Regions from separate parts of the Pectobacterium parvum genome, predicted to be linked through region 3. Evidence: predicted binding sites of a transcription regulator. Region 3 holds the regulator's gene; each other region holds the start of a gene.
The links. Region 3 encodes Fur, which represses iron uptake genes when iron is present. Its sites were predicted from a motif close to ATAATAATGAGAACNACTATCAA; they were not measured.

Region 1 (3,287 bases), 990 kb from region 3:
ACATTGAAGTGAATAGTTAACGTACTGCTCGTTGGATTATAGTTAATGTTATGGGTCTGAGATGGTTTAACTGGAGGAATTATAGTCGCATAATGAAACGCAGTCGGAACGAAGTGGGGCGCTGGCGGATGTTGCGCCAGGTTCAACGTAGAAGATGTCGCTGGTTGGAGGCTCAATCACGTATGTATCGCCATATTCGCTCTGCCCGTTATCTGCAGCAAAAGCATAAGCGTCGGGTATTACTTTATGCGGTAACTTATGACTGGTAAGTCAGTTAGGAAATTAGCGACTCAAGGTATGGTCGCTAATTTTCAATCTTATATATTTCATCTGTCTTTTTTACTGGAGTGAACATATCAAAAACAGGTAATTATACAATTTAAATTACAGCCAATCGGGTAAACCCATTTTTGGGTTTACCCGATTGGCATGACTCATTACTTAGATCACATCACAACTCAGGTAATATCAACCTGCGGTTTCTTTGCCCTTTTATCAGCCCGTTTTTCGGCTGCCGTTTTCAGGGGCTTCTTCTTACTGTTCTTTTTGCTATCCAGACCTTTACTCATATCTTGCCTCGCGTGATAAAAGGGTAGGTTGCCACTCCATTAACCTCCTGTGCGGGCCGCTATGTAAGCAGAAAATTGTTTTTGCTGTATAAGAGTGTAACCCGTGGAAAGCGATGTTTTCCACGGCAAAGCAGCCTTAGGATGGGAACGAGGGGAATCGCTATTTAGACTTGGGTTCGTAGGGTAAACGAGAAAATTGCAGTGAACGCTGGCGGTAAAACATCACGCGTTCGCGAAAGTAGTTACGCAAGTGCTCAGGTTGCTCTCTCTCAACGACCTCTGGAATGACCGGCATATTGTAACGTTCTTTGAAGGCAACGCCTGAGGCCGCCAAATCTACGTTAACTTTATCCATCTCTTCTTTGGACAATTCTGCCAGATTGTATCACATACCGTTTTCTCCTGCCTACTTACCACAAATTGATGTGTGCCACGGTAAAGTAGCGACAGGAAAATGGCAAGTGTTCACCTGAGCATGTGTATGTTTATTATTCTCATTATGAAATGGGAATCATTTTTAATACAGTGGTGCCATAAATGATATCGCTCGTGGTTGTTATTTTTGATAATAAAAACGATTCGCAATAATATATTTAAACCAAGGGTTAAATGATAATAAATATCAATCAATTTGTATTCAAATTATTGATTTTTATGTATTTTATTTTGACCTTTCATCAATGTTAATAAAGTGTTTTTTATTTTGTTTTTTCAGGCATAATGCCCTGAATAATTTGACCTGCCGGGAAAATAGGGAGTTAGTATGTTAAAAAAAGAAATGATTCAGAAGCTGAATGAGCAACTTAATCTGGAATTTTATTCCGCGAATTTGTATCTGCAAATGAGCGCATGGTGCGGTGACAAAGGTTTTGAAGGCGCATCCAGTTTCCTGAAAACGCATTCTCAGGAAGAAATGCAGCACATGCAGCGTCTGTTTGACTATCTGGACGACACCGGAAGCCTGCCTGTATTAGGCGCGATTGCTGCACCGCCGATTGATTTTGATTCACTGGCTGATGTTTTCAAGCTGACCTATGAACACGAACAGCTAATTACAGCAAAAATTAATGAGCTGGCACATGAGGCGATGGCGCTGCAGGATTACTCCACATTTAACTTCCTGCAATGGTACGTTGCTGAGCAGCACGAAGAAGAGAAACTGTTCCGTTCTATTCTGGACAAACTGGCGTTAGTCAAAGCCAGCGAAGGCGGCCTGTTCTTCATCGATCAGGATCTGAAAAAAATGTCTATGGCGGCACCGTCAGCCTAACGACAAGCGACACTTCTGTCGACCAATGATGATTTGAATGACGCGGGATAACATTCTCCTTATCCCGCCATTTTTCCCCGCCGAACGCCCCTTCTACCTGACCCAAGCTAGCGATGTTATTCCTGAATTCCGCACTCGACTTCACCTCCCTCTGTCGCTATGATCGTCTCAGTAGCGATATACAACATTCTGTTTTATAAGGTTTGAGGCTGTCTTTCTCTGATTCGGATAAGACCGCCAAACTCACACACATCCTTGCCTGAATACGCGATGTCGGGAATATCATGATGAAGAAATTTTTGCTATCTATCGTGCTTGCCTCACTTTCTGTGAATGCTTTTGCTGCCGCTAAACTGGCAAATGTCAGTCGGTTTGAATACGGCGATCGCTGGGCTTTCACGCGTGAAGAAGTTCAACTGATTTGCCGCCCTGGCAATGCGCTGTATGCCTTACATACCGGGACGCTGATGCAATATCCACTAAATGATATTGCCATTGCGCAAATGAAATCTGGGCAGGTGAGTGCGCAGCCGATAGACGCGATCCGGCTGGATGACCCTAAGCATCCCGGACAGAAGAAAAGCCTTCAGCCCTTTATCGAACGTGCGGAGCAGCTGTGTCAGCCAGATGCTAAACCATGAAGTGATTGATTTAATTATCAATGTTAAATAATTATTTCTTTGTGGTTAAGGTAAAGTGTGAAACATGTTCCATTTGTGATGATTGCGAATAGGTTAAGGCTGGAAAACGCAGGGGAGTTGGCTAAGCTTAACTCTACAGGGCTAGTACAGCTTGTATAAATGCCAACTTTTAGCGCACGGCTCTCCCAAGAGCCATTTCCTTAGACTGAATACAGGAATCGTATTCAGTCTTTTTTTATGCATTTGATTTTTAAGTGTTTATTTTTTGTTTTCACGAAAATACACGAAAACATTTGAGCAGGGTAAAGTCAGTTACGTTGGCGGCAACAGCAAGAGTACGGTACTGTTCATCGGCCTGCTGAAGCACCTGAAATCCACTTATCGACGGGCAAAAACCGTCACGCTTATAGTGGATAACTACATCATCCACAAGAGCCGTGAAACACAGCGCTGGCTGAAAGGTAACCCGAATTCAGCGTAATTTATCAGCCGGTCTACTCGCCGTGGGTGAACCACGTTGAGCGTCTATGGCAGGCGCTTCACGACACGATAACCCGCAACCATCAGTGCCGTTCGATGTGGCAGTTACTGAGAAAGGTTCACCATTTTATGAAAACTGTCAGTCCATTCTTGGGAGGTAAACATGGGTTGGCAAAAGTGGAGCGGTATTAGGCGCAGCTATTTAGGCATACAGGTTTGAAAACTATAGCCTGGACATTCCTAATGAACCACAAATAGACATTAGCATTGAGCCTCTACATCAATTGGTGCGCATAATGTGCTACACGTTATGTTGAAAAGGCCGCT
Region 2 (3,287 bases), 1.9 Mb from region 3:
GCTTTCCGTCAGGCGCGATGCCAGTGCGGAAGACTGTCGATCCAGTTCCCGATAGCTCCACTCGCGCTCGCCGCACACCACCGCAACGGCGTCGGGCTGCGTCGCCAGATGGCGCTCCCAGGCATCCGTCAACGGCAGACCGACCCAGTATCCCTTGTCGCGATAACGCTGTGCCAGTTCCTCTGGCCAGGGCGTAAATTCAATACTCATAGTCCATCCACACCTGAGTTAAGCCCAAACGCATTCAGCATCGTGTTTAATTTGGCGGCGGTTTCAGCCCATTCATCCTCGGGGACAGACGCCTCAACAATGCCCGCGCCGGCAAACAGGCGGACTTTGTTGTGTTTGATGGTGCCGCAGCGAATCGCTATCGCCCATTCACCATCGCCGTTGGCATCACACCAGCCGACGATGCCGCTGAATACGCCACGATCGTGCGGTTCCAGTTCAGCGATCAACTGGCGCGCTTCCTGCGTGGGGAAGCCACACAGTGCGGGGGTCGGATGGAGCTGGCAGGCGACCTGAAGCGCCGTCATTTCTGGGTTCGCCAGTTCACCGCGGATAGCGGTAGACAGGTGCCACATGGAGGCGGTGTGCATCAGCGAAGGGACCGATGGAATCGTTAACGACGCGCACAGCGGCATCAGGCGTTGGCGGATGTCGTCCACCACCAGCCTATGCTCATGCTTGTCTTTACCCGATTTCAGCAGGCGCTGACTGTTCAGGTAATCCAGATGTTCATCGTTCATTCGTCGCGCCGATCCCGCTAGCGGATTAGAGACAATGACGTTCCCCTGCTTACGCAGCAGCAGTTCCGGGCTAGCACCTAGCAAGACCGAACCATCCGGCAGCGGCAGTGAGAAGTGATAGCCACCCGCGTTCTGCACCATCAGGTTATTGAGGATCGTTTGCGCCTTAACGGGGCTCGCTAGCTCAATGTCTAGAATGCGTGACAGCACCGCTTTGCTCAGTTCACCACGGCGGAAACGCTCAACGGCCTCTGCCACGATGGACTTGAACTGACATTCGTCCGGGACGCTGTTTAACGTTAACGCGGTTGGGCCCGCAGCCGTGTGCTTACGGGCACGGCTAACGAGTTCAGACTTCGTCGTAACGGTATAACTATCAGGGATATAGAGACAAGACGGTTGCGTGGTATCAAAGGGAATCGCCCCCACAACAATAGGCAGCGACTGCCCTGCCTGGCGCGCTCGCTGGAATGCCTGCGCGATTGCAGGGCTAAGCCTGTCATCGTGCGAGCCTGGAACACAAACAGGGGAAGAAATACGTTCAAATAAGCCAGAAGTAGAAAGGCTTCGGTGTTCCGATGCATATAAAAAAGCGGTTTGTTCCGAATAGGTTAGCCCGCTAGATGCTTCAGTTTCTGTAATCAGTGTATCCACAAGACAGCTCCTGCGCTCGCAAATTAAATACCAATGATTATTAAAATCATTATCATTTATATTAAGCGCAGTTAAATTACACTGAAGTAACGTGTTCGGTCAATCCTTCCACAGAATGGTAATTCACGCCCAGTAATTAGGGGTTAAATTGATGTTAATCAATTTTTTTGTGTATGTTTCAGAACGGATAATAGTTAGCAACAGGAATGTATTGATTATAAAACCCACATCACAAATGATAATGAAAATACTTATCATTTGTTGTCATGGAAATTAAGCTACGCTAGACTGCGCAAATATTTTACTAACTGTGTCTAAATGTGAGCCTGTCATGGATGAAAGCATGTACCGCCCGCACACCCGATCTGTTGTGCACCTGGCGTTGCTAATTAACATGCTTTCCCTCGGTAGCCTGATGATGGTGATGCCGTTAGGCCCCGATTTCATCAGCGCGCTGTCGATGGATGCCAAGAACATCGGCTACATTAGCGGCGGCGCAACGTTTGCCTCTGCCATTGTCGGTTTCCTCGCCGCTCCCTATCTGGACAGATTTAACCGTAAACATGCCCTGATCGTCCTGCTAACGCTACGCTTTGGCCTGACGGCTGCCTGCATGTTTGCCACCAGTCAAACCCATCTTCTACTGCTGTTTATTCTGGCGGGCTGCGTGGCCGGGCCGGCATCCGGTGTCTTGATGGCGGCGGTTGTCGATATTGTGCCGGCCAACGAGCGCGGAAAGCAGTTGGCCTATGTCGGCATGAGCTTTTCGCTCGCGGCGATTGTCATCATGCCGCTGTCGCTGGAGTTGGCGCACCGTATTAACTGGCAGGCACCGTTTTATACTTTCGGCCTTGGCGGCCTGCTGCTGGTGTTGTTGGTGCTGTGGCGCTTTCCGTCAATGCCGCCGACGCACCGGGCTCAGCAAGGTTCTTCGCCCACGACAGCACCCGCTTCGGTATTACATGAACTGCTAGCATCCCCGCTTTTCCTGTTGGGGCTGACGATCATGTCGCTGCAAATGTTCGGTCATTTCCTGCTGATCCCGCATTTTTCGAACTACTTTCAGTTCAATCTGGCTTTCCCACGAGATGATATTTCCCTGCTCTATCTCTGCGGTGGACTGGCAAGCATGGTGACCATGCAGCTGTGCGGCAATCTGTTAGATCGGGGATATGCCAGCCGGACGATTGTCGTCACGACGCTGCTGCTGGCCGTTGTGATTCTCTGCGGTTTCGTTTTGCCTTTTTCACTTTCCCTGTATCTGGTGTTCACCCTGTTCATGGCGCTTAGCGCAGCCCGCTCCAGCAGCACGCTGGCGATTACTGCGGGTATTCCGCTACCGCATCAGCGCGCCGCGTTTATGTCCTATCAGGGAACTGCGGCCAACGTAGCGTCAGGGCTTGCCAGCGTCGCGTCTGCCGCTTATCTGAGCACCTCTGCCGAGGGAAAAATTGACGGCTTCTCACAGCTCGCTATCGCCAGCGCCGTATTCGCACTGGCCGCCATGCTGCTGACCCTGCGCCTGATTCCGCAGTTGGCTGAACGCAGCCGAAAGATGGCCGCACGCCAGCCTGCACAGATTACACCCTAAATAATTCGAGTTTCAGGCAGGCGGCAAGAGAAGGAATCCCGATGAGCTTACTCAGGTAAGTGATTCGGGTGAGTGAACGCAGCCAACGCACATGCAACTTGAAGTATGACGGGTATACAGGGCAATAAACCGATCGGCAGCGAATGGGTCGGCGATATACGCAATACAACGCGCTATTTACGGGGATATTTTTCCACTCTTTGATGGGGTCTTTGACATGCAGCTAAAACCGGAAAGTCGTTTTTCATATCATCATTTTCCACACAGCAAGGTGTATCACGCCCTGCTGATGA
Region 3 (3,287 bases):
CGCAAAATGTTACAGATTTTAAATTTTATAAAAACATTATCTTTTGTGCGTATTTTAATTCCCACGAATAACAATGTACCGTTACGTTATTTTTATTCTTCACAAACAAAAGCCTGCTTTTAATTACAATAGAAACAAACCATAAAATAAAAAATACATTCATAAAAAATGAAACGCCGTTACAAATAAATAACCATAACGCTATTAAGGGAATGTGTACTGAGTCTCAGACAATAACATAATCCCTATTCATTATGGGGAATTTAGCATCAAGCAGAGATACGTTTCGTTTTCTTACTTACCTCGCATTTCACACACTCTTGATTTACGCATCCTTACCGATACGAGTTTCTCCCGATGTGAGTGTCTGTTATTATTAACAGATAAGTGGGTGAAATATTACACCATACCATTAGGAATCAAGAGGTTATTCAATTCATGGCACTCATCGGAATATTCTTTGGCAGTGATACTGGCAACACAGAAAACATCGCCAAAACGATTCAACAGCAGTTAGGCACCAACGTCGCTGATGTTCATGACATCGCCAAAAGCAGCAAAGAAGACCTCGAAGGTTTCGATATTCTGCTGCTCGGTATTCCAACCTGGTATTACGGTGAAGCGCAGTGCGATTGGGATGACTTCTTCCCGTCGCTGGAAGAAGTGGATTTCACAGGAAAATTGGTTGCCCTGTTTGGCTGCGGCGACCAGGAAGACTATGCAGAATACTTCTGTGATGCCATGGGCACCATCCGTGACATTATTGAGCCGCGCGGCGCGACGATTGTCGGTCACTGGCCAACAGAGGGCTATTACTTTGAAGCCTCTAAAGGACTCGCCGACGACAATCACTTCATCGGCTTGGCTATCGATGAAGACCGTCAGCCTGAACTGACCAGCGAACGCGTAACAACGTGGGTGAAACAGATCAGTGATGAGCTGAACCTGAAAGAACTGGTTGGTTAAGCCATTTTGGCTCTGATAATCCCTATCAGAGCCAAAACAGCATTGATAGGTAAAACCTTTCATAATAATTGATACATTTTTTTAACTTCTATCAGTAAACCTGTACAATAATCCCATCGGCTTTGTATGTGCATCATCATTTCCTCATTCATCAACAACGAATTGCGTTGTATACCAATAGTGTGAATGGGGACAATATTGTTAACATTCGCTTGTTTTCATTTTGTATGCGCGGTTCTATAATTGAGACGCTTTTGCATTTTTTGAGCCGACCGATGTCATAGGCTAGGCAGCCTCCATTGATAAGTAAGCAACAGGATTAAACCCGCATGACTGACAACAATACCGCATTAAAGAAGGCCGGCCTGAAAGTCACTCTTCCAAGACTGAAAATACTGGAAGTGTTACAGGACCCTGTCTGCCATCACGTCAGTGCGGAAGATTTATATAAGAAACTGATTGATATGGGCGAAGAGATTGGTCTTGCTACCGTCTATCGCGTACTCAACCAGTTTGATGATGCGGGTATCGTAACCCGTCATAACTTCGAAGGTGGCAAATCCGTCTTTGAATTGACGCAGCAGCATCATCACGATCACTTAATTTGCCTCGACTGTGGCAAAGTCATTGAATTCCGCGATGAATATATCGAAGCACGTCAGCGCGAGATCGCAGAAAGACACGGCATCAAACTGTCCAACCACAGTCTGTATCTCTTTGGGCATTGCAGTGAAGGGGATTGCCGAGAGGATGAAACCCTGCACGATTCCACACGATAAATCGACCGCATGAAAAAATAAAACCGCCTAGGCGGTTTTATTTTTGTCTTCTTACTGGTGGCCTTAGCCTACCCAGGTATCGCGTAGTCCAACCGTACGGTTAAACACCAGATGTTCTGCACTGGAGTAAACACGGTCAGCACAGAAATAACCTTCGCGCTCAAACTGATACGCTTTCTCTACTTCTACCTGCGCCAGGCTCGCTTCCACAAAACCTTGCGTAATTTTCAGTGAATCTGGATTAATCGTCGACAGGAAGTCTTCTGCCGCACCCGGATTAGCCACACTGAACAGGCGATCGTACAAGCGGAATTCAGCTGGTACCGCGTGTGCCGCAGAAACCCAGTGGATAACGCCTTTCACTTTACGGCCGTCAGCCGGATCTTTGCTCAGCGTTTCCGCATCATAGCTACAGTAAATCGTAGTGATAACGCCCTGCTCGTCTTTCTCAATGCGCTCTGCTTTGATCACATAAGCATTACGCAGGCGCACTTCTTTACCCAGCACCAGACGCTTGTACTGTTTGTTGGCTTCTTCACGGAAGTCAGCACGATCGATGTAAACTTCGCGACTGAATGCGACCTGACGTGAACCCATTTCTGGCTTGTTCGGATGGTTTGGCATCGCGACAAACTCTTCGTGCTCGGCTGACAGATTCTCGATCACGACTTTGACCGGATCCAGCACCGCCATGGCACGTGGAGCGTTCTCATTCAGATCGTCACGGATGCAAGACTCAAGCGCGGCCATTTCCACGTTGTTGTCCTGCTTCGTTACGCCGATGCGCACACAGAATTCACGGATAGAGGCTGAGCTATAACCACGACGACGCAGACCAGAGATGGTCGGCATACGCGGATCGTCCCATCCTTCAACGACGTTTTCCACCACCAACTGATTCAGCTTACGCTTGGACATAATCGCGTATTCGAGATTCAGACGGGAGAACTCGTACTGACGCGGATGGCAAGGAATGGTGATGTTATCCAGCACCCAGTCATACAGACGGCGGTTATCCTGGAATTCCAGCGTACACAGCGAATGTGTGATCCCTTCCAGCGCATCGGAAATGCAGTGGGTGAAGTCATACATCGGGTAGATGCACCACTTGTTGCCCGTCTGGTGATGATCAGCAAATTTAATGCGATACAACACCGGATCGCGCATCACGATAAAGGACGATGCCATATCGATTTTTGCACGCAGACAGGCTGTACCTTCCGCAAATCCACCGTTACGCATTTTTTCAAACAGCGACAGGTTTTCCTGCACGGTACGATCGCGGTATGGGCTGTTTTTGCCCGGTGCCGTCAGCGTACCGCGGTATTCGCGAATCTGCTCAGGCGTCAGTTCATCAACGTAAGCCAGCCCTTTACCGATCAGCTCAACCGCATAAGCGTGCAGTTGAGCGAAATAATCAGAAGAATAGCGAACGTCGCCGCTCCATGAAAACCCCAGCCACTCGACGTCACGTTTGATCGACTCAACGTATTCGATGTCTTCTTTTACCGGATTAGTATCGTCAAAACGCAGGTTGCATTG

Region 1: ftnA (non-heme ferritin) is a predicted target of Fur. The motif match lies at 1,132-1,154, and genes of this name have one in related genera.
Region 2: LOZ86_RS19035 (isochorismate synthase) is a predicted target of Fur. The motif match lies at 1,639-1,661, and genes of this name have one in related genera.

What each region holds. Positions count from the first base shown of each region.
Region 1 covers NZ_CP087392.1:2,466,374-2,469,660, reverse strand. The annotation lists gene LOZ86_RS11225 (YciY family protein) at 93-269, shown strand; gene LOZ86_RS11220 (DNA polymerase III subunit theta) at 730-924, opposite strand; gene ftnA (non-heme ferritin) at 1,333-1,839, shown strand; gene LOZ86_RS11210 (YebY family protein) at 2,124-2,480, shown strand; partial or broken gene LOZ86_RS11205 (transposase) at 2,782-3,152, shown strand.
Region 2 covers NZ_CP087392.1:4,237,471-4,240,757, forward strand. The annotation lists gene LOZ86_RS19030 ((2,3-dihydroxybenzoyl)adenylate synthase) at 1-210, opposite strand, end outside; gene LOZ86_RS19035 (isochorismate synthase) at 207-1,403, opposite strand; gene LOZ86_RS19040 (MFS transporter) at 1,747-2,994, shown strand; gene LOZ86_RS19045 (TonB-dependent receptor domain-containing protein) at 3,212-3,287, shown strand, end outside.
Region 3 covers NZ_CP087392.1:1,473,535-1,476,821, reverse strand. The annotation lists gene fldA (flavodoxin FldA) at 439-966, shown strand; gene fur (ferric iron uptake transcriptional regulator) at 1,296-1,745, shown strand; gene glnS (glutamine--tRNA ligase) at 1,809-3,287, opposite strand, start outside.